3 regions of the Klebsiella sp. GFKo11 genome follow, and region 3 is predicted to be linked to each of the others. Evidence: predicted binding sites of a transcription regulator. Region 3 holds the regulator's gene; each other region holds the start of a gene.
The links. The regulator PurR, encoded in region 3, represses purine synthesis genes. The targets are predictions, from matches to a motif close to CANGCAAACGTTTGCNTG.
Positions count from the first base shown of each region.

Region 1: a site for PurR is predicted at 3,352-3,369, ahead of purL (phosphoribosylformylglycinamidine synthase). Genes of this name have one in related genera too.
Region 2: a site for PurR is predicted at 5,286-5,303, ahead of AC07P6_RS20110 (amino acid aminotransferase). Genes of this name have one in related genera too.

Region 1 is NZ_CM151369.1:1,585,386-1,593,493, forward strand. It holds gene AC07P6_RS07745 (MurR/RpiR family transcriptional regulator) at 1-241, opposite strand, end outside; gene yfhb (phosphatidylglycerophosphatase C) at 467-1,090, shown strand; gene tadA (tRNA adenosine(34) deaminase TadA) at 1,150-1,656, shown strand; gene mltF (membrane-bound lytic murein transglycosylase MltF) at 1,653-3,269, opposite strand; gene purL (phosphoribosylformylglycinamidine synthase) at 3,442-7,329, shown strand; gene AC07P6_RS07770 (sensor histidine kinase) at 7,893-8,108, shown strand, end outside.
Region 2 is NZ_CM151369.1:4,121,606-4,129,713, forward strand. It holds gene ypdE (aminopeptidase) at 1-648, opposite strand, end outside; gene ypdF (aminopeptidase) at 648-1,730, opposite strand; gene AC07P6_RS20095 (PTS fructose transporter subunit IIC) at 1,749-2,996, opposite strand; gene AC07P6_RS20100 (PTS fructose transporter subunit IIB) at 3,017-3,343, opposite strand; gene AC07P6_RS20105 (porin) at 4,100-5,179, shown strand; gene AC07P6_RS20110 (amino acid aminotransferase) at 5,367-6,557, shown strand; gene AC07P6_RS20115 (MBL fold metallo-hydrolase) at 6,622-7,269, opposite strand; gene mepK (peptidoglycan L,D-endopeptidase MepK) at 7,283-7,834, opposite strand.
Region 3 is NZ_CM151369.1:2,882,568-2,890,675, forward strand. It holds gene cfa (cyclopropane fatty acyl phospholipid synthase) at 1-652, opposite strand, end outside; gene punC (purine nucleoside transporter PunC) at 951-2,135, opposite strand; gene punR (DNA-binding transcriptional activator PunR) at 2,257-3,168, shown strand; gene purR (HTH-type transcriptional repressor PurR) at 3,187-4,212, opposite strand; gene cydH (cytochrome bd-I oxidase subunit CydH) at 4,509-4,598, shown strand; gene AC07P6_RS14075 (MFS transporter) at 4,766-5,932, shown strand; gene sodB (superoxide dismutase [Fe]) at 6,010-6,591, opposite strand; gene AC07P6_RS14085 (C40 family peptidase) at 6,839-7,723, opposite strand; gene AC07P6_RS14090 (Grx4 family monothiol glutaredoxin) at 8,063-8,108, shown strand, end outside.

The sequences.
Region 1 (8,108 bases), 1.3 Mb from region 3:
GCGGAGAGGGGGCGCTAGCCAATGCTTCGCTTAATGCCAGTTTCAACGCCGGGAAACCTTTAAAACCCATCTTCTGCGCGAATTTTACCACGCTCGACTGGCTGACTCCGGCTTCGCCCGCCAGCTGCTGAGAGCTGAGGTGGCGGGTTTGATCCGGTTGGGCCAGAATAAAATCGGCCAGTTTTTTATCACTTGCGGCCAGCGTGGGGTAGCGTTGGCGGATTCGGGTCAAACAGTTCATAGCGGCTCCGGAGGACAGCTTTCACCCTCGGCTGAAAGAATTTTGTATTCAATTATAAGGGGAATAGTGCGAATTAAAAATTCAACCGTTCAGATTTCTCTGCAAGCAGGTTTTACCTTAATCCCGGCTCAACGATGGCGGATGTTTTCGCTATTCAATGCGTAAGGCTGTTAAGCTATTGGTTATCGAGGTGTTAATCCAGAGGAGTCGGTTTTGAATAGTAGCATGCGGCGAGTGGTTTTCTTTGATCTGGATGGCACCTTGCATCAGCAGGATATGTTCGGCAGTTTCTTGCGCTATGTGTTACGTCATCAGCCGTTGAATACGCTGCTGGTTCTTCCTCTGTTGCCCGTTATTCTTGCCGGACTGTTGCTAAACGGTCGGGCCGCACGCTGGCCGATGAGCCTGCTGCTGTGGGCTACGACTTTCGGGCGCAGTGAGAGGCATCTGAAACGTCTTGAGGCGAGTTTTGTTCACTGGTTCCGGCAGCATGTCACGGCTTTTCCCGTCGTTCAGTCACGGTTGACGGATTATCTGACCAGTACCGATGCGGACGTTTGGTTGATTACCGGGTCGCCGCAGTCGCTGGTGGAGCAGGTCTATTTTGATACTGCATGGTTGCCACGGGTGAATCTGATTGCCAGTCGGATGGAGCGCCGTTGCGGCGGCTGGGTTTTAACGCTGCGCTGTCTGGGTAACGAAAAAGTCGCGCAACTGGAGCAAAAAATCGGTGCTCCGCTGCGCTTGTATAGTGGTTATAGCGACAGCGAACAGGACAATCCGCTGCTCTATTTTTGCCAGCACCGCTGGCGAGTAACCCCACAGGGCGATCTTCAGCAGTTAGAATAGTGTGTAATACATAGCGCCCATGTATAATGCGCCCCGCTTTTTCCGCAGGAGTGCCCGCTTTGTCTGACCATGAATTAAATGATGAATACTGGATGCGTCATGCTTTGACGCTGGCGAAACGCGCCTGGGAAGAGGGCGAGGTGCCGGTCGGCGCGGTGCTGGTGCACAATCATCAGGTCATCGGTGAAGGCTGGAACCGGCCAATTGGCCGTCACGATCCTACTGCGCATGCTGAGATTATGGCGTTGCGCCAGGGTGGGATGGTGCTGCAAAACTACCGTCTGGTTGACGCGACGCTGTACGTCACCCTGGAGCCTTGTGTAATGTGCGCCGGGGCGATGGTACATAGCCGCATTTCACGGCTGGTATTCGGTGCCAGGGATGCGAAAACCGGCGCTGCCGGATCGCTTATCGACGTGCTGCATCATCCGGGGATGAATCATCGGGTAGAGATAACCGAAGGACTCCTGGCAGAACAGTGCTCTGGTATGCTGAGCGATTTTTTCCGCTGGCGGCGCGAAGAGAAAAAAATGCTTAAAAAGGCGCGTCAGCAAACGGAAGATTAATGGCCCAGTCCTGGGATTTTAAATTTTGCGTTATCGACCAGCGTTTCGGCGCGAAAGCTGAAAAAGGACATGGCGTACTGTTCTTCTTTATTTAACTCATCCGGCATGACCGCCGGATAGTGTTCGCCAAGCGCCGCAATCTGCGCCTCTTTTCTCTCTTTCTCAGAGAGGTAGCCCACAAGGCTGATATGGTATTTGCGGATATTCTCGACGTAGGCGTAGGCCTCATGACCGCGCGCAAAGCCGTACTTCAGCCGACTGTAATAGTTTTTCTGGCTCAGCAGCGGCAGACGCTGCTTCACATCGGCCCAGCTATTGGGATTACCTTTCTGCTTTTTGGTTAGCGCCATCGCGTCAAGCATATGCGCGTAGCCCATATTGTAAGCCGCCAGCGCAAACCAGATACGTTCGTCTTTGGGAACGGAGTCGGGCACCTTACTCATCATATCCTGTAGATAACGCATGCCGCCGTCGAGGCTTTGGTCTGCGTCGGTACGGTCGGTCAGTCCCAGGCTCTGGGCGGTATTGCGGGTGAGCATCATTATTCCGCGTACGCCGGTCGGAGAGGTAGCCTGAGGGTCCCAATGCGACTCCTGCCATGAGATGGCCGCCAGCAGGCGCCAGTCTATCTGCCGGGCATATTTTTCAAACATCGGCTGTAGGTCAGGGAGGACGTTCTCCACGGCGCGCAGGAAGGTGCGCGTATCAACATAGTCAAAATCGTTACCGTGGCCGAGGTATTTCTCTTCCAGTCGTGCAAGGATGCCGTCTTCATTAATGTTATTGAAGAAATCGAGCATCGCTGCCGACAGCGAGTTGTCTTCGCCTTTTTCACTAAACCAGGTCACCGGCTGCTCATCGCTGATATCCAGCGCGACGGCCAGTTCCGGGTGGACGCGCTGGAACAGACTGACGGCGACCGAATCCGCGATGGTGTAATCGAGCTTACCGTCGATCACCGCCTGCATCAGCGCCGTGGTGCCGCGTTTATCATCCACGCGCCAGTCGAGGTCCGGATATTTTTGTTCTTTTAATGCCTGCAGGTCATTAATCGCCACGTGCCCGGGGGCGATAGCCAACTGCTCAGCGGTAAGATTAGCGAGGCTGCGCGGGCGCAGGCTGCCTTTGCGATACACCAGTTGTTGCGAAACGGAATAGTAGGTTGGCCCGGCCTGATAGTTCTTTATCCGTTCAGAGTTGTAGACCAGACCCGCCGCCAGCATGTCGGCTTTTCCCTCATCAAGATCGTCGAATAACTGGCTGATATTTTGTCGGACGGTCACCTTCAGCTCGACCCCAAGGTAGTTGGCAAACTGCTGTGCCAGCTCATAATCGAAACCGTAGGTTTTGTCATTGATGGTCGCGAAGGTCATTGGCGAATTAATGGTGCTGATGCGCAGTTCTCCGCGCGCCATAATCCCCGCCACACGGTTCTCTGGTTTCCCCATCCACGGGAGAGACGGCCACAGGGCAGCCGCCAGCAAGAGGGTTACAATGCCGATGAGCAGATAATTAATCTTTAGTTTTTTCAGATAGTTAATCTTCTGCAGCTTTGCGTTCCTCAGCAGACTATGACCAGAAAAAGTAAAAGGTTGTCGTCGAATGAGCGGCATTTTGCTTAAGAATGCGCCAGTTGGCAACTTATTCGCGAGTCGGGTCACATTTATTGATAAACCCTGGCAACCATTTTATTTCTACGCAAACGGTTTCGTCGGGACGCAGGATTCACTATAATGGCGCCCGTTTCCCCCGGCTCACCCTGAAAGCTTCGAAGACGAGAGACTTATGATGGAAATTTTGCGTGGTTCACCTGCACTGTCGGCATTCCGTATCAATAAACTGCTGGCACGTTTCCAGGCGGCCAACCTTCCGGTAAGCACTATATATGCCGAGTATGTTCATTTTGCCGATCTCAGCGCCCCGCTAAGCGGCGACGATCGTGAGAATCTGGCGAGGTTGCTAAAATATGGCCCGAACTTAAGCAGCCATACCCCAACCGGCAAGCTACTGCTCGTTACCCCCCGTCCTGGCACTATCTCTCCCTGGTCTTCAAAAGCTACCGACATCGCCCATAACTGCGGCCTGTCTCAGGTTGTACGCCTGGAGCGCGGCGTTGTGTACTACGTTGAAGCGAGCAGCCTGACTGAAGAGCAGTGGGCGCTGGTGGCGGCTGAACTGCACGATCGAATGATGGAAAGCGTATTTGATGCGCTGGAAGAGGGCGAAAAGCTGTTTGCTCACCATCAGCCGACCCCGGTAACCAGCGTTGACCTGCTGGGACAGGGTCGTCAGGCGCTGATTGACGCCAACCTCCGTCTGGGGCTGGCGCTGGCGGATGACGAAATCGACTATCTGCAGGATGCCTTCCATAAGCTGGGCCGTAACCCGAACGATATCGAACTCTATATGTTCGCGCAGGCCAACTCCGAGCACTGCCGACACAAGATTTTTAACGCCGATTGGGTCATTGATGGCGAGCAGCAGCCGAAGTCGCTGTTCAAGATGATCAAAAACACCTTTGAGAAAACTCCGGACTACGTGCTGTCGGCCTATAAAGATAACGCCGCGGTAATGGAAGGTTCGGCGGTGGGACGTTACTTTGCTGACCACGAAACGGGTCGCTACGACTTCCACCAGGAAGACGCGCATATTTTGATGAAGGTCGAAACCCACAACCACCCGACGGCGATCTCTCCGTGGCCGGGCGCGGCGACCGGTTCCGGCGGTGAAATCCGTGACGAAGGCGCGACCGGTCGTGGCGCTAAGCCGAAAGCGGGGCTGGTGGGTTTCTCCGTCTCTAACCTGCGTATTCCGGGCTTTGAGCAGCCGTGGGAAGAAGATTTCGGCAAGCCGGATCGTATTGTGACCGCGCTGGATATCATGACCGATGGCCCTCTGGGCGGTGCGGCGTTTAACAACGAATTTGGTCGCCCGGCGCTGAACGGTTATTTCCGCACCTATGAAGAGAAAGTGACCAGCCACAACGGCGAAGAGCTGCGCGGTTATCACAAGCCCATCATGCTGGCGGGCGGTATCGGCAACATTCGCGGCGAACACGTGCAGAAGGGGGAGATTGTTGTTGGCGCGAAGCTGATTGTTCTTGGCGGCCCGGCGATGAACATTGGCCTCGGCGGCGGCGCTGCTTCTTCAATGGCGTCGGGACAGTCTGACGCAGACCTGGATTTTGCCTCCGTACAGCGCGACAACCCGGAAATGGAACGTCGCTGCCAGGAAGTTATCGACCGCTGTTGGCAGTTGGGTGATGCCAACCCGATTCTGTTTATCCATGATGTCGGCGCTGGCGGTTTGTCCAATGCCATGCCGGAGCTGGTGAGCGATGGTGGCCGCGGCGGTAAATTCCAGCTGCGCGACATCCTCAGCGACGAGCCGGGCATGAGCCCGCTGGAAATCTGGTGTAACGAATCGCAGGAACGTTACGTCATGGCCGTTGCACCGGAGCAGTTGCCGCTGTTTGATGAACTATGCCGACGTGAGCGTGCGCCGTACGCGGTTATTGGCGAAGCGACTGAAGCGATGCACCTGAGCCTTGACGATACCCATTTTGACGATCGACCGATTGATCTGCCGCTCGACGTGCTGCTGGGTAAAACGCCGAAAATGACCCGCGATGTGCAGACGCTGAAAGCGCAGGGTCAGAGTCTGGATCGCCAGGGCATAACTATTGCCGACGCGGTGAACCGCGTGCTGCATCTGCCGACCGTGGCGGAGAAAACCTTCCTTGTCACCATCGGTGACCGCACCGTGACCGGCATGGTCGCCCGCGATCAGATGGTCGGCCCGTGGCAGATCCCGGTCGCTAACTGCGCGGTAACCACCGCCAGCCTCGATAGCTATTACGGTGAAGCCATGTCAATTGGTGAACGTGCTCCGGTTGCGCTGCTGGACTTTGCCGCTTCTGCCCGCCTGGCGGTTGGCGAAGCGCTAACGAATATCGCCGCGACGCAGATTGGCGCGCTCAATCGCGTGAAGCTGTCGGCAAACTGGATGGCCGCAGCCGGTCACCCAGGTGAAGACGCTGGTTTATATGAAGCCGTTAAAGCGGTTGGCGAAGAGCTGTGTCCGGCTCTGGGACTGACGATTCCAGTGGGTAAAGACTCTATGTCGATGAAAACCCGCTGGCAGGAAGGCAATGAACAGCGCGAAATGACCTCCCCGCTGTCGCTGGTGATTTCTGCCTTTGCTCGCGTGGAAGATGTGCGCCGCACCGTGACCCCGCAGCTCGCGACCGTTGATAACGCCCTGCTGCTGATTGATTTGGGCAAAGGCAAAAATGCGCTGGGCGCCACCGCGCTGGCGCAGGTTTACCGTCAGCTGGGCGATGTTACCGCGGACGTGCGCGATGTTGCTCAGTTGAAAGGTTTCTGGGAGTCGATGCAGACGCTGGTGGCTGAAGATAAGCTGCTGGCCTGGCATGACCGTTCCGATGGCGGCCTGCTGGTGACCCTGGCTGAAATGGCCTTTGCTGGCCACTGTGGCGTCAATGTGGATATCGCCGCGCTCGGCAATGACCATCTGGCTGCGCTGTTTAACGAAGAGCTGGGGGGCGTGATTCAGGTTCGTGCCGCCGATCGTCAGGCGGTTGAAGCGTTGCTGGCGGCGAATGGCCTGGCAGATTGCGTTCACTACCTCGGACAGGCGACGGCGGGCGACCGCTTTGTTATCGCCGCCGATAGTCATCCGGTATTTAGCGAAAGCCGCACCACGCTGCGTATGTGGTGGGCTGAGACTACCTGGCAAATGCAGCGTCTGCGCGATAACCCGGAGTGTGCCGACCAGGAACATGACGCGAAGGCTAACGACAACGATCCAGGCCTCAACGTGAAGCTTTCCTTCGATATCAACGAAGACATCGCGGCACCTTATATCGCTAGCGGCGCGCGTCCGAAGGTCGCTGTGCTGCGCGAGCAGGGCGTGAACTCCCATGTAGAAATGGCGGCAGCGTTCCATCGTGCGGGCTTTGATGCTATCGACGTGCATATGAGCGACCTGCTGGCGGGCCGTACCGGTCTTGCTGATTTCCAGGCGCTGGTGGCCTGCGGCGGTTTCTCCTACGGTGATGTCTTAGGCGCAGGTGAAGGCTGGGCGAAATCTATTCTGTTCAATGACCGCGTACGCGACGAGTTTGCCACTTTCTTCCATCGCCCACAGACATTGGCGCTGGGCGTGTGCAATGGCTGTCAGATGATGTCTAACCTGCGTGAGCTCATCCCCGGCAGCGACCTGTGGCCGCGCTTTGTGCGCAACCACTCTGACCGTTTTGAAGCTCGTTTCAGCCTGGTTGAAGTGACCCAAAGCCCGTCGCTGCTGTTGCAGGGAATGGTGGGGTCAATGATGCCAATTGCCGTTTCTCACGGTGAAGGGCAGGTAGAAGTGCGTGATGGTGCACATCTGGCTCAGCTAGAGAGCAAAGGCCTGGTGGCTCTGCGCTTCGTCGATAACTTTGGTAAGGTCACGGAGAACTACCCGGCTAACCCGAACGGTTCGGCGAACGGCATTACCGCGGTGACCAGCGAAAGCGGACGCGCGACTATCATGATGCCGCACCCGGAGCGCGTATTCCGTACCGTGTCGAACTCCTGGCATCCGGAAAACTGGGGCGAAGACAGCCCGTGGATGCGTATTTTCCGCAACGCGCGTAAACAGCTGGGCTAAGTCTTCTTCGCACACCTCATTAAGCCTCCTGTAATCGCAGGGGGCTTTTTTGTTTGTGATGAGCGTGGGAAAAAGGTGTCGGGGATCGCCGACAAACGTGTAATAGCCGTGTCGTCAAAAGGTGACACTTAACTCATTGATTTAAAATGGTGTTAATAAATCACTTATTCGGTGTTGCTAATTAGCGACACTTTGCACAAATAGCAACCATCATCATTACAGTGATAAAGTAGTAAAAAGACATTATTTTTCATTGTGTTAATAAAATGTTTTGTGATGTGGCATAGTTCGTGCATAATTATAACCAGTGGCTCATTCACCTTCTTATGTCAGCCCCCTCGGGAAGCGCTACATAAACCTCGAATGACGCACAAACAGGTGCCTGCCGTCCAACTCCTGATAACAGCTCTGCTTTATCAGTCATCGGGCGAAACGTCGAGTAAGGCACCGCCTCATTGCTTAATAAAGCCAGGCTCTTGTAGCCTGGCTTTATTATTTCTGGCGTAGATGTTTATTGCGTCCTCAGTTAGCATCGTAGTGAGCTAATGATTGAGACGATATCCTTGAAGCGACTCTCCCTGTTCCCCCGTTCACTGCGCCAACTGGTCACGCTCTCCTTTGTGCTGATCCTGCTCCCGCTATTGGTTCTGGCCTGGCAGGCGTGGCAAAGCCTTAACGCGCTGAGCGCGCAGGCGGCGCATATCAATCGCACTACTCTTATCGACGCCCGGCGCAGCGAGGCGATGATCAATGCTGCGCTGGAGATGGAGCGCAGCTAC
Region 2 (8,108 bases), 1.2 Mb from region 3:
GACATCCGGTGCGACCGCACGGGCCGCCGTTTGTCCACCGCGCAACCCAACTTCTTCGCTGGAACTGGCTACCAGCCAGATTTCCGCGGGCAGTTCCGTTGCATGCCATTCGCGCAGCAGGCTGATTAACAGATAGCATCCCAGCCGGTCGTCAAAGGCTTTACCCATCACCCGCTGATGCGGCAGTTCCTGAAGTGCAGAGTCGAAGGTCACCCGATCTCCGGGATAAACCCCCGCCTGAATAACCTCATCATAAGAGCGAGCGCCGATATCGACGCGCAGTGCGCCAACCTCATTCCCGCTACGTTCACCGTCAAGCAACCCGGGGATTTTGCTGCCCTTACGAGTGGTGATTCGCACCGGCTGGAGCTGACGCGCCGCCGTTCGCACGTTGCCCACCGGCAGCACGTCAATCGCCCCTTCAGCCGAGATGCTGCGCACGATAAATCCCACTTCATCCATGTGCGCGCAGATCATCACTTTTGGACCGTCCGATTGATTCAGGCGGATCAGCACCGATCCCAAACCATCGAAACGCACCTCTTTATGTAGGCTCTCCGCTTCCGCCAGTAAAATCTGGCGCACCTCCTGCTCCGAGGAGGCAATTGCATCCGCCTCGCTCAGCGCTTTCAATAGCGATAAATCCATTACGCGACTCCTGTCAGTAACACGGTTTTTGGCATGGCATAGAGCACCTCGGCACCGTCTGGCTTCACCAGCACTACATCTTCAATGCGCACGCCGCCCTGTCCCGGAAGATAAATACCTGGCTCGACGGTCAGCAGCATGCCCACTTCCAGCACCGTGGTATCCGCTGGCGAAAAACGCGGGTCTTCATGCACCTCAATGCCAATGGCGTGTCCGGTATTGTGGCCAAAATAGTCACCATAGCCCGCTGCGGATATAACCTGACGCGCGGCGGCGTCCACCTCGCAACAGCGCACGCCCGGACGAATCGCCGCTACCGCCGCGAGCTGGGCCTCAAGCACAATCTGATAGACAGGCCAAAGCGGGTTCTCTTGCGTCACGCCTGCTCCGGGCAGCAAAAAAGTGCGCGTCATATCAGAGCAATAGCCACGATACTGCGCCCCGAGATCCAGGGTGATAAACTCCCCTGCCTCAACGCGCTTGTCGCTGGCTTTCCCATGCGGTAGCGCACCGCGCCAGCCGCTGGCGACGATGGTATCGAATGAGGCTTTTTCCGCCCCTTGCATCCGCATAAACCACTCCAGCTCGGCGGCTATCTCCCTCTCACGCAGACCTGGCTGAATAAAGCAGCGGATATGTTCCACACTCACATCAGCAATCCGACAGGCTTCTCGAATGCAGGCGATTTCTTCCACCGTTTTAATCCGTCTTAGCGTATCGAGAGGGGCGCTCACCAGCCTGACCGATAATGCCTCCTGCCATGCGCGCGCCGTTTCCCAGCTAACCTGCTCACCTTCAAATCCCACCGATTTCAGTTTTTCGGCATCGATGAGCGGGTTCACGACGGTCGTCATCGTCTGCTCGCCGCCGAGCAAGTGAAGTTGATAACCGCTGACGCGAGCCTCGACGTCAGCGTAGTAGCGGGAATCGACCAGGATATGCGCACTTTGGCGGCTGACAAACACAAACCCAGAACTACTGGAGATCCCCAGATGCGGCTGCTTATTCTGTCGTGACGAAATCAGCACCGCATCCAGTTGCTGCGCCTCTAGCCATTCGCGCAGTGATGCAAGTAAGGTCATAATGGCAATCCCTTAAAATTAGAGGCTTTCGATCAGCAACTTGCCTCTGCGGTACATCATATTGCGTAAGAAGACGACCATCAGCGCCGTAATCACCGCCCCCAACAGGATCCCCGCCATATAAACGCCGAGATTGCTGACCAGCGGCCATGCCCAGATAGCCGATTCCGGGAACCACTGCACCGCCCCCAGCCATACCGCAGTGGTCGAGCCCACAATCGCACCCACCATATACGACGGAATAGCGGTGATCGGGCTTTCCAGCGCGAACGGAATCGCCCCTTCGCTGATCCCCATAAAGGCGAGGAACATTGCCGTTTTACCTTGCGGATAGAGTTGAGCGCTGAACAGGCGTTTGCCAGTTAAGCGACGATCGATAATCGTCGCCAGCCCCAGACCAATTGGCGGAATAACGATAGCGATAGAACGCGCGGTCACCGGCAGCACGTGATCGGTGGTGAAGCTGAACGCCACAAATCCCGCCGCTTTGTTGATTGGGCCGCCGAGGTCGATAGCCGTTGCCGCCGAAATTCCCATCGCGTACATCAACGTGCCCTTCTCTCCCGCCGCCGTCAGCAGGGCGCGAATGCCGCCGTTGATCCAGCCGCCGAACGGCGTAATCACGTAATACATCGCCAGCATGACGAAAACTGCGGAGAGAATGGGCAGTAAAAAGGTGGTTTTGAACGCCAGCAGGAAACCGGGAAGCTGGATTTTTTGGTTCATCCACTTCACCAGATACCCGGCGACAACCGAAATAATCAGCGCACCAATGAAGGTTGATGGCACCGGTGCGCTCGTCACCCATTGCAGGCTTGCAGGGTCAAAATTGAGCAGTTGCGTGGGCTGGGTGGACATCAGGCCGCCGATAAACCCCGCAGGAAACGCCAGCTTGCCGCCGATGGAGTTAGCGACAAAGGCAGCAAACATCGGAATAGCAAAGCCAAACAGCACACCGCCGAAAGATTGCGATAGCCACGCAAACTTGAGTAATGAAAGGTTAAAACCGTCGAATTTACCGCTGTTAAGCGCATCCATAATGCCGATGTCAGCGGGAATTTTCAGCCAGCTATAGGCAATCAATTGGGAAAAGGCGAGGATCACCCCGCCCATAATTAACGTCGGTACCATGCGCGAAATTCCCGACATCACATGCTGCGGTAATTCGCCCCAGAAGCTGTTGCGGGAGGCCTGAGGATTTTTTATAACCGCGGCCGCCCCTGATGCGCCAGGCACAACGGTTGCACTGCGTTTTTTAATGGCCATACGTGTATCCCTGTCGACAATTATTGTTGTTCTGCGGCAAGCATCTCTTCAATTTCTTTTATGATTCCTGCGGCGTTTTTGATCGCATCCTGTAGCGTGATTTCATAGACGTCGCGGGTCTCAAAGCGCTCGTTGTCTTCTGGCGTTACGGCGACAGAATGGATAATTAACGTCGCTTCGGCGATATCCTGCGCTGTCAGGCGGTTTTGAATACCATCCGCCCCCTGGGTTTCAATTTTCACTTCATATCCGGCTTCAATCGCCGCCTCTTCCAGCGCCTGCGCCGCCATAAAGGTATGGGCCAGCCCCATCGGACATGCGCAGACTGCAATCAGTTTTTTACTCATTTCAAGCTCCTCGTGATAGTTAACGAGAGAAATTATGGCTGCGGGTAAGCGATCGTTGTTATCAGAGAAATAATGCTTTTGCTGGACAAATAATCCCGTCATTCGGAATTGTGACGAGGGTCGGATTGGCGATTCTAAGACGAAAAATGCGCCGGCTCGCGGTCTTACCAGACTCACCAGCAGCATAAAATTATGTCCGTGAAACCCTACGTCACTACGGAGCCGCAACCTCTTTTGTCAGGAAACTTAAACATCAACCTTGTTTATTCACATTTATGTTACTCACTATTTCGATACCCGACGGACACAAAAACCGCACCTTATGTTCATAAATTGCCAAACCGGCTGATTATTTTGCTCATTTTTCAACCAATGACCGCACAACTTGCAAAGACAATCATTGAATAAAAAAGAAGCAAAATAGTGACAAAAAATGCATGAATGCTCTCTTATCTAAATTAATCATAATTAATTCATATAGATATATATGAAGAGTGAGTTTTATCGGTAAATCAGAGCGGAATGTTGATTGAGTTCACAAAGTTCCCTTAAATACACATTTAGTTACACACGGTTTCCCTTAGTTACTCATATGCGACATTGGTAGCATTTTCCGGCTAGCGAAACGTTGTTCTGGATGGAAAGATGCCTCCAGACACCAAACTATCATCAATAGTTCCGTAAATTTTTATTGACAGAACTTATTGGCGGCAGTGGCAAGTGTTCATATAAAAATATAAATGAGGGTAATAAATAATGATGAAGCGCAAAATTCTGGCAGCGGTAATTCCTGCCCTGCTGGTAGCCGGTGCAGCTAACGCTGCAGAAATCTATAACAAAAACGGCAACAAACTGGACTTTTACGGAAAAATGGTTGGCGAGCACGTCTGGACCACTAACGGTGACACCAGCAGCGACGACACCACCTACGCCCGTATCGGCCTGAAAGGCGAAACCCAAATCAACGAACAGCTGATCGGTTATGGCCAGTGGGAATACAACATGGATGCGTCCAACGTTGAAGGTTCCCAGACCACCAAAACCCGTCTGGCTTTCGCAGGCTTAAAAGCAGGTGAATACGGTTCATTCGACTACGGTCGTAACTACGGTGCGATCTACGACGTTGAAGCTGCAACCGATATGCTGGTTGAATGGGGTGGCGATGGTTGGAACTACACCGACAACTTTATGACCGGCCGTACCAACGGCGTAGCAACCTACCGTAACTCTGACTTCTTCGGTCTGGTTGATGGTCTGAGCTTCGCGCTGCAGTATCAGGGTAAAAACAAAGACCGCGCTGTGAAGAAACAAAACGGCGACGGCATGAGCACCTCGGCAACCTACGCGTTTGACAACGGTATTGCGCTTTCCGCAGGCTATGCTAACTCCAGCCGCAGCGGCGATCAGAAAGCTGACCGTCAGGGCGAGAAAGCTGAAGCATGGGCAACCTCCGCTAAGTATGATGCGAACAACGTCTACGCCGCAGTCATGTACTCTCAGACCTACAACATGACTCCGGAAAACGAAGGCAACTACTTCGCTAACAAAACTCAGAACTTCGAAGCTGTTGTTCAGTATCAGTTCGACTTCGGTCTGCGTCCGTCCATCGGTTACGTCCAGACTAAAGGTAAAGACCTGCGCTCTCGCGCTGGCTTCTCCGGCGGCGATGCTGACCTGGTTAAATACGTCGAAGTGGGTACCTGGTACTACTTCAACAAGAACATGAACGTTTACGCTGCGTATAAATTCAACCAGCTGGACGACAACGACTACACCAAAGCTGCTGGCGTTGCTACCGACGACCAAGCTGCAGTGGGTATCGTTTACCAGTTCTAATCAGCAGTACACCCCTTCGTGATATGCCTAAAAAGCAGGACTTCGGTCCTGCTTTTCTGCGTTCCTAAGATGAAGATCGTAACTTTTGAAAACCTTCTCGCTTTTAGTCGCAAACGGTTGGCAATTTGTAAATCTCCCGTTACCCTGATAGCGGATTTCCCTTCAGTAATCACAATGGAACCTCGTCATGTTTGAGAAAATTACTGCCGCCCCCGCCGACCCTATTTTGGGCCTGGCCGATCTATTTCGTGCCGATGACCGCCCAACAAAAATTAACCTTGGAATTGGTGTTTATAAAGATGAAACAGGTAAGACACCAGTCCTGACCAGCGTGAAAAAAGCAGAGCAATATCTGCTGGAAAATGAAACCACCAAGAATTATCTGGGCATCGACGGTATTCCAGAATTTGGTCGTTGCACCCAGGAGCTCCTGTTTGGCAAAGGAAGCGCGATTATTAATGATAAACGCGCGCGTACCGCCCAGACTCCGGGCGGTACCGGTGGCCTGCGCGTTGCCGCAGACTTCCTGGCGAAGAATACCGATGCTAAACGCATTTGGGTGAGCAACCCTAGCTGGCCGAACCACAAAAGCGTGTTTAACTCAGCCGGGCTGGAAGTTTGCGAATACGCTTACTACGATGCGGCTAACCACCGGCTTGACTTCGACGGTCTGCTGGCCAGCCTGAACGAAGCGCAGGCTGGCGATGTCGTACTGTTCCACGGCTGCTGCCACAACCCAACCGGTATCGATCCGACGCTGGAACAGTGGCAACAGCTGGCGCAGCTGTCCGTAGAGAAAGGCTGGCTGCCGCTGTTTGACTTCGCCTATCAGGGTTTTGCTCGTGGTCTGGAAGAAGATGCTGAAGGCCTGCGTGCGTTTGCCGCGCTGCATAAAGAGCTGCTGGTTGCGAGCTCCTACTCGAAGAACTTCGGCCTGTACAATGAACGCGTAGGCGCCTGTACGCTGGTTGCTGCTGACCAGGAAACGGTAGACCGTGCTTTCAGCCAGATGAAGTCCGTTATTCGCGCTAACTACTCTAACCCACCGGCTCACGGTGCTTCGATAGTGGCGACGATTCTCAGCAATGACGCGCTGCGCGCTATCTGGGAACAAGAGCTGACCGATATGCGCCAGCGTATTCAGCGCATGCGTCTGCTGTTCGTAAATACCCTGCAAGAGAAAGGCGCGAGCCGCGACTTCTCCTTCATCATTCAGCAGAACGGGATGTTCTCGTTCAGCGGCCTGACCAAAGAGCAGGTTCTGCGTCTGCGTGAAGAGTTCGCGATTTACGCCGTGGCATCCGGGCGTATTAACGTCGCCGGTATGACACCGGACAACATGGCCCCGCTGTGCGAAGCGATTGTTGCCGTGCTCTAACCTTGTCTTAAAAAAACAAAAGGCCGCATCTGCGGCCTTTTTTACATCCTTCAATCCGGCATCATTACCAGACCGGCATTTCATCCTGCAGAAAAGGGTTATGCAGGCGCTCATAGCCCAGAGTCGACATAGGACCGTGACCGGGAATAAACGACACGTCATCGCCCAGCGGCAATAATTTGCGTTTTATCGCCTCGATCAACTGATTGTGATCGCCGCGCGGGAAGTCGCTACGCCCTACTCCGCCTTTGAAAATCACATCACCAGAAATCAGTAGTCTGGAAGCATCGTCAAAGAAGACCACATGCCCGGGGGTGTGGCCAGGGCAATGCAGCACCTGCAGGGAAATATTCCCCACGCTAACCACATCGCCCTCATTCAACCAGTGATCCGGTTGTAGCGGCTGGCACTCATCCAGACCAAACATCCGGCTTTGCGCGGGTAATCCTTCCAGCCAGAACTCATCTTCTTTTTCCGGACCGATAATCGGCACGCCGTAATGTTGTGCCAGTTCCGCCGCGGCGCCTACGTGATCGAGATGACCGTGAGTGAGCAGAATCTGCATCAGGCTAACACCTGCCGCCGTCACTTCCTGTTTGATTCGCTCAGCGTCACCGCCAGGATCGACCAGAGCCGCCAGCCGGGTTTGTTCACACCAGATCAAAGAACAGTTCTGCGCGAACGCGGTAACCGGAATAATACGATAGTTCATGATGCTCCTTTCGTTACCAGTGCCGTACCGGCCCGGTATCAATATGCACAAAGTTGCTACGTGGGTAATATCCTACACCACCTGTGCGCATAGATAACGCCGCTTTGCGAACATTGCTTAACGAAATGCCTTCAATATGAAAATCCATAGCCTGGCCCTTAGTGTGGTAGCTATGCTTCGCCACACCACGGCTTCGTGCCCGAAGTTCATCATTAGTATCGAGGGAACGATAACCAGAGATGAGCTGGACAGGCTTGTTGGTGCCAATTAATCCCTGCAAGCGATAGAGTTGATCGAACAAACCAGGATCGATGGATTTAATTTTATTCGCGCGGTAGTCGCGGAAAAAATGATTAAGTCTTGCTAATTCATCCTGAATATAGCCTCTGCCATCGAAAAACTCCGCCTTGAGTGATTCACCAGTATGCAGGTTGTTCAGCGTCAAAATACGCGGTCGGGGGGTCGAGAGGGTGGCAAATGCCGGCGCAGGCAGAATGGCAGCAGCACCGAGCGCAGCTCCACCTAACGCCAGCAGTTTGCGGCGATTAGCGTCAAATTTGTCCATGATAATCAGGTCTACAGGTAAATGAATCGTAATATACTTTTCCCGCAATCCGCCTGTTAGCCGCCAGCACGCGCTCACCTCCCTGACAGCCAATAAATATCAGCCACAGAGAATTTGCTGCTTACCGCCACACGCATTTGCAGGATTATATGTATATGCACTTCTGGCGCACGAAAGGCACCTTACCGGGCATTATTGCCAACGTCAAGGTAGCCCAACCCCAGTAAACTCGGGCCTTGCAGACAACAAGGCCCGTTTTCACACAAAGATAGGA
Region 3 (8,108 bases):
GAATTGTTACGTCCAGCCCTTCACAACGCTGCTGGGCCATCTTTTGCTGTTCGGCTGAAATAGTGACACCAACAACGCTGACCTGGTAGTTTTTAGCCATATAGTAAGCCAGACCACCCCAGCCGCAGCCAATATCCAGCACCCGCATTCCGGGTTCAAGCTGCAGCTTTTGACAGATCAGATCTAATTTTGCCTGCTGTGCATCTTCCAGATTCTGCGCATCTTTCCAGTATCCGCAGGAATATTGCATAAAAGGGTCGAGCATGCGGCTGAAAAGATCGTTACCTAAGTCGTAATGTTCTTTGCCGACTATCCAGGACCTTTTTTTACTTTGCAGATTGAATAAGCGAGCGCCCGCGATGCGGAGGGTATCTTTAAAATGGTGGGGAAGCTGATTTTCCAGTCCGGCGCGTAAGACCTTGTGGAAAAATAAATCCAGCCGCTCACAATCCCACCAGCCGTCCATATAGCTCTCTCCCAATCCCAGCGACCCTTCTTGTAAAACGCGCTTAAAAAAGAGAGGATTTTTAATCCGCAGATCGGAGGGGGCTGGACCATTAATTTCGATGCCCGCACGGCCTAATAACTCAGCGACAATCCGGTACCAATCATCATTTGGTACGCTTACTTCTTCTATACACGATGAACTCATAGCTTCTCCATCACGCCCAAGTGATCAGAACCTTAAAACAGCGTAGACGCTTTTCTGGCTTTGTGAGAAATCTCACGGACAATCCGTGAGGCTGCTATCCGACGTAGAACAGAGGAAGGGAGATAACCCTTGCCGAAAGGCCTTCCATGGAGAAACGGGACGCATCCTGCTCCCGTTAAATCAATTAATCTTTCTATTTATGTGATGCCGGATCCAGTATAGGCCGCTAAAAACAGGCTTTCAATAAAAATATGTTAGCAAGCTAATTACTGGACCTTAACACTATCTGAAGATTACCTTAAGCATGTGACGATTCTGTTGCCAACGCGGTGGCCTTGTACTGCATACGGTAACCGATACCGGCCAGCACAATGGAGATAAGCATCACGCTGGTGGTGGTTTGCAGCGGTGTCGCTATCAGCGTAGAAACCAGCAAGCTGGCGATAAAGCAAAGACCCAACTGTAAGGTATTTTGCAAAGCTGCGGCGCGACCGGTCGCCTGCGGGAACGGCTTCAGCGCCTGAGCAACGACGATAGGATAAATACCGCCATTTACCACCGCCATTGCACAGAACGGAATCATTAATCCGACAAGCGTGGCGTTAGCCTGCAAACCTACCAGCCAGGTAGCGGCAACGCTGATGGAGAAAATCACCAGCAGCCACGGCAGGATCTGCTGCCCTGACCATTTTTGTAAAGCCGCACGGCAGCCGTAACCACCAACCAGAAACGCGATAGTTTGCGGAACGTAGCTCAGGCCGATAACGGTCGGGCTGTACCCCATCTCGTGAAGAATAAATGGCGAGCCGGTCAACCATGCGAAAAAGCTGGCGGAGCAGGCGGCATAAATCAGCACGTTGCCGCTGTATTCGCGCGAGCGTAGTAGGGCAAGGAAAGTCAGCTTCTGCTGGGTGCCGACAACCGTCTTTTTCGCCGCTTTCAGGCGCAAGGCCGGCAGCATGAGCAACAGGGTTATCGCGAACAGAACGGCGAAAATAGCCTGCCATTCGAAATGAACCAGCAGCCAGCTGCCGAGCAGCGGCGCCAATGCTGGAGACAAGCCCACCAGCGGCATAATGGCGGCAAAAATACGGTTTGTGCGATGGGCTGGGTAGTAATCGGTCACCATCGCTTGCCAGGTCACGGCGGCGGCGCAAACGCCAATCGCCTGAATGAAGCGCAGCGCCAGCATCAGCGTGGCATCTTGCACCCAAAGCATCCCCAGACAGCCGATAGCGAAAATGGCCAGGCCGCTTAGCAGTACCGGCTTGCGTCCGTAACGGTCAGAGAGCGGCCCCCAAAAAAGCTGTCCAATGGCAAAGCCTGCCAGGAACAAGCTCAGGCTGGCGCTGACTGAAGCCGCTGAAGTGTTGAGATCTTGTTGGATCGCGGCGAAAGCCGGCAGATACATATCGGTGGCCAGAAAGCCGAGCACGCTGAGCCCGGCCAGCCAGACTAAGAATCCTTTCCCAGGTTGTTGCAATTGTTGCATAAAATTCTCTTGTTATTGATGCAGGTACGGTGCGGCAGAGTGTAGGGAGTGCATTCGGGCTTGTGAAACGCTAATATTTGTCAGGTGGATTCAAAAATTTTGTAGGCAGAATATGTGGTCAGAATACTCACTTGAGGTGGTTGATGCTGTTGCGCGTAACGGCAGTTTTAGCGCAGCGGCGCAGGAGCTACACCGCGTACCTTCAGCGGTGAGTTATACCGTGCGTCAGTTGGAAGAGTGGCTGGCGGTTCCGCTCTTTGAACGTCGTCACCGCGATGTCGAATTAACCCCGGCCGGGGTCTGGTTTTTGCAGGAAGGGCGCTCTGTTATCAAAAAAATGCAGATCACTCGCCAGCAGTGTCAGCAGATAGCCAACGGTTGGCGCGGGCAGCTATCCATTGCCGTCGATGACATCGTCAAACCGGCGCGCATGCGGCAAATGATCGTTGATTTCTATCGTCATTTTGATGACGTTGAACTGATTGTCTTTCAGGAGGTATTCAACGGCGTCTGGGATGCGTTAGCTGATGGCCGCGTGGAATTAGCTATTGGCGCGACGCGCTCTATTCCCGTCGGTGGGCGCTATGCGTTTCGCGATATGGGGATGCTGAGTTGGGATTGCGTGGTGGCCAGCGATCATCCGTTGGCGAAAATAGACGGCCCGTTAAGCGACGATGTGTTGCGCAACTGGCCGTCGCTGGTACGGGAAGATACTTCACGCTCGCTACCGAAACGCACGACGTGGCTGCTGGATAATCAGAAGAGGGTGGTGGTGCCGGACTGGGACGCTTCCGCGACCTGCCTCAGCGCAGGGTTGTGTGTTGGCATGGTGCCAAAGCATTTTGCACAGCCGCGAATTGATAGCGGAGAATGGACGGCGCTGGCACTGGAAAATCCATTCCCTGATGCGGCCTGCTGCCTGACGTGGCAACAAAGCGATGCTTCACCGGCGCTGATGTGGCTGCTGGATTACCTTGGCGACAGTGAAACGCTGAACAGGGAGTGGCTGCGGGCGCCGGAATAGCCGGCGCCGCGAGGAGAATTAACGGCGATAATCGACAAACGGGCCGTCGGCCACGGATCGACGTTCGACCAGGCGCGGATGTACTTCAATAGACTGGGATATTTCGCGCTTGTTGACGATGCGGTCCAGCAGCATGTTGAAGGCCGCTTCGCCCAGAGAATCTTTTGGCTGATGGATGGTGGTCAGCGCTGGGCTGAAGTAGCGGGCGTTGCGCACATTGTCATAACCGATCAGCGAAATATCCTGCGGCACGCGCAGACCCATTTCATCTGCTGCACAAATAGCGCCCATCGCCATGATATCCCCGCCGCAGAAAATCGCCGTCGGGCGATGGTGTTGGCTGAGGATTTGCTGCATCGCGCGGTAGCCGGATTCCGGCTCGAAATCACCTTGCACGACCCAGTTTTCAGGAACGTTGATCTGCGCTTCTTCCATCGCTTTCATAAAGCCGGCCAGGCGGCCGGCACCGGTGTTCCGCTCAAGCGGGCCGGGGATCACGCCAATTTCGCGATGACCGCGTTCCACCAGATAGCGCCCGGCGATATAACCCCCTTCGAAGGCGTTATCGATAACCGAGTCGGTGAAGTCGGCTTTTGCTTCACCCCAGTCCATCACGACCATCGGAATATGGCGATATTCTTCCAGCATGCTCAGTACCGACTCAGGATACTCAGAACACATCACCAGCAGGCCGTCCACGCGCTTCTGCGCCATCATTGACAGGTAGGCGCGCTGTTTCTCCGGATCGTTCCATGCGTTGCCGAGAATCAGGGTATAGCCCTTCTGGAAGCAACTTTTCTCAACGGATTCGATAATTTCGGCAAAATAGGCCGCTTCGCTGCTGGTCGCCAGCAATCCGATAGACTTGGTGTGATTAACCTTCAGGCTGCGAGCAACGGCGCTGGGGGAGTAGTGCAGTTCTTTAATCGCAGCCCACACAGCGTTGCGCGTCTCTTCTGCAACGAAACGCGTTTTGTTAATTACATGTGATACTGTTGTAGTGGAAACGTTTGCGCGCTTCGCTACATCTTTAATAGTTGCCATTACTTCTCACTCCAGACCTTGACCTGATCGCCCGTTAATCGGTACGTAAACGTTTGCCTGTACACACCCTGATGCCAAAATTGAACATTGCATCACGTCGGGAAAACGACACAGAACGACAGGAAGGGGTCAATGGCCGATACGCTTTCAAATTAGCGTGGGATTTTGTCCGATCTTGGGGCAAAGGGGAAGAACAAAAATGTGCATCCCTCTAAATCTCGGAAGATATTTGCGCTAATCTATGTAAAAATGAGCAAGCTCACTTTTCATGTGGGGATAATCAAGGGGAAAAATTGATGGATACAGATTTAAAGTTTTCGCTGACAACGACGATTATTGTTCTGGGTTTGATTGTCGCCGCAGGGCTCACCGCCATACTGCACTAATTCCAATATGAGGGAGACATCGTTCTCCCTTTTCTTTTTCCACCATTATTATCAATTTCGCAAAAATCTTTTGCCATTTCGTTTACTTTTGTTTTTCTGTGATTGATGTCATGCTTTTGGCTTCTGATGAGATGCCGTCGCTGAAGACGGCCCGATGGAGTCATTGAATGAAAATCAACTTTCCCCTGCTCGCTCTGGCGATCGGTGCCTTCGGTATCGGTACTACCGAGTTCTCCCCGATGGGGCTATTACCGGTTATCGCCAAAGGCGTGGATGTCTCTATTCCGGCTGCGGGAATGCTTATTAGTGCCTATGCCATTGGGGTGATGGTTGGCGCGCCGCTGATGACTCTGTTGCTTTCGCACCGCGCGCGCAGAAATGCGCTGATTTTCCTGATGGCGATTTTTACTCTTGGTAACGTGCTCTCTTCAATTGCACCGGATTACACCACGCTACTGCTGTCGCGCATTATCACCAGCCTCAATCACGGCGCTTTTTTTGGGTTAGGCTCGGTGGTGGCGGCGAGCGTAGTGCCGAAGCATAAGCAGGCCAGCGCCGTGGCGACCATGTTTATGGGGCTGACAATTGCCAACATTGGCGGCGTTCCGGCGGCGACCTGGTTGGGGGAAACTATCGGCTGGCGAATGTCGTTCCTTGCAACGGCGGGTCTCGGCGTGGTGGCGATGGTCAGCCTGTGGTTTTCCCTGCCAAAAGGAAGCGCGGGTGAGCGGCCTGATGTTAAGCAGGAACTTTCAGTACTGATGCGCCCGCAGGTGCTGTCAGCGCTGCTGACCACCGTTCTGGGGGCAGGGGCGATGTTTACGCTTTACACCTATATATCACCGGTCCTGCACAGCATCACTAACGCATCGCCACTGTTTGTGACCGCGATGCTGGTACTGATTGGCGTAGGCTTCTCGCTGGGTAACTACCTTGGCGGTAAGTTTGCCGACCGCTCGGTTTCCGGGACGTTGAAGGGCTTTCTGCTGCTGTTGATGGTGATCATGCTGGCGATCCCGCTACTGGCCCAGTCACAAATTGGTGCGGCTATCAGTATGGTTGTCTGGGGTGCCGCGACTTTTGCGGTGGTTCCGCCACTGCAGATGCGCGTGATGCGCGTGGCTCACGAAGCTCCCGGGCTGTCATCATCGGTTAATATCGGCGCTTTCAACCTCGGTAACGCGTTAGGCGCAGCCGCCGGTGGTGCGGTGATATCTGGTGGGCTGGGCTATGCATTCGTACCAGTGATGGGAGCGATCATTGCGGGCGTTGCGCTACTGCTGGTTTTTTTCAGCGGTCGGTCGCAGCCGGAAGAGGCTTTTGCTAACCACTAATCGTTCATGAATAGTATGTGAATTGTGTGTGAAGTGAAAAATAACCGCAGAAGGCGCAATCCTTCTGCGGTTTGCTTTTACGCCGCCAGATTGGCCGCCACAAATTTCCAGTTCACCAGCGCCCAGAAGTGTTCCAGATAGTTCGGACGCGCATTACGGTAGTCGATGTAGTAAGCGTGTTCCCAGACATCAACGGTCAGCAGCGGGGTTGCGTCGCTGGTCAGCGGCGTACCGGCGTTGCTTGTGGAAACAATCGCCAGGCTACCATCAGCGTTTTTCACCAGCCAGGTCCAGCCAGCACCAAAGTTTTTCGCTGCCGCGTCGGTGAATTTTGCTTTGAAATCAGCAAAGCTGCCGAAGGATTTAGCGATAGCTGCCGCCAGTTCACCTTCAGGTTCGCCGCCAGCGTTTGGTGCCAGGCAGTTCCAGTAGAAGGTGTGGTTCCAGACCTGAGCTGCGTTGTTAAAAACGCCGCCATCGGAAGAGCGAACGATTTCTTCTAAGGTCTTGCCTTCAAACGCGGTGCCTTTGATCAGGTTGTTGAGATTGGTGACGTAGGCCTGGTGGTGTTTACCGTAATGGTATTCCAGGGTTTCTGCGGAAATGTGCGGCGCGAGGGCGTCTTTTGCATATGGTAATGCAGGTAATTCGAACGACATTGCTACTCTCCTTTTTATAGTTATACCCTTCATACTTCCAGCCGCATCTTTGTTGGCTGCCTGCACTTACCCCGGTCACGTACTATTTGTACGCTCCCGGGGATGCGCTTAGTTGCCGCCTTGATACAACTGGAATTATTTTGGGTATAGTTCGCGCAATAACCATGTATTACGCAAGGTGATAGTAGCAAATTAAAAGATGTGGCAAAAGAGAGTGTTACCCCGCCGCAGAAGCGACGAGGCAGAATTAGCGAATGGTTTTTGGCGTCATGACGCGGCGCGCGCCAACGTAATGGCGTTCCCAGTAATCTTCACTCAGCGAGGTTATTTGAATATCGCGACCGGTGCGCGGGGACTGGATAAATTTACCGTTGCCGACATAGACACCAACGTGATCGGCGGTACCGCGCCCACGGGTGCGGAAGAAGACTAAATCACCGCTTTGCAGCTCACCGCGATCGACCGGGCGGGCATCGCGCAGATGATACATTTCATTAGCGGTACGCGGGATGTGAATTTTTACCAGATCTTTATAGGCATAATAGACCAGACCGCTGCAATCAAACCCGGTTCGCGGCGAAGTACCACCCCAGCGATAAGGTTTGCCAATCTGATCCATTAACTTCGACATGGCGGTGCTTTGCGCCTTTTGTACCCGAGCTTTATGCGCATCGGCGATGGTCAACTGAGGCTCATCAGCGACAGGTTTACAGCGGGTTTTATAGCCTTTGCGCACGACGCACTTTTTCTGCACGCTTGCTCTGGCGACTTTGCTTTCTGCTACCGATTTTGTCGAGCTAGCGCACTGCTTTTTGTAGCCTTTGCGCAATACGCATTTTTTGCTTGCACCGGCAACCTGACGGTTAAGCGCGGTTTGGCTTGAGGCGGTTGTGCGGGTAGGGGCTTTTGCGCGGCTGGCGGTCGATGTTTTCTTGCTGGAGGTTTTAGCGGTGGTTTTACTTTTGGAACTGGCTGCTTTTTTCTTACGCTCTGCGGTAGTGCCTTTGGCCGGATGCGCTTTTGGCGTAGCCGAAGCGTGCGTATGCCCGGAAGCATGCGCCAGCGGCGTAAATGAGATCGACGTAATAAGTAATGCACAGAGCGAAATCGCGATTTTGTTAAGACGCGCCACTGAGCAATCCCCTGATTAAATTACAGACATATACAGATGCCTGACGATGAATGACAAACCGCATCGATTCTAAAGCATAAAAACCCTGAGAGTTAATATTCTTTTGTATCTAAAGTGTCGTTTGGTTAACGATTGCAAAAAAATACGTCAGACAATAACCATGTCGCATGAAAAATGAGCAACACACTCTTGCGTCAGACGATAAAATGATATTTTTGAGGCAACTTCTGGGCACAGAAGATAAAATGTGAAGAGTGACAAAAATGTTATTATCGGTCCTGCGTTCAGGACGCTACAATGACAAATTACTGCCGTAGAGAAGTTTAAGGAAGCAAGACAATGAGCACGACTTTAGAAAAAATCCAACATCAAATCGCTGAAAACC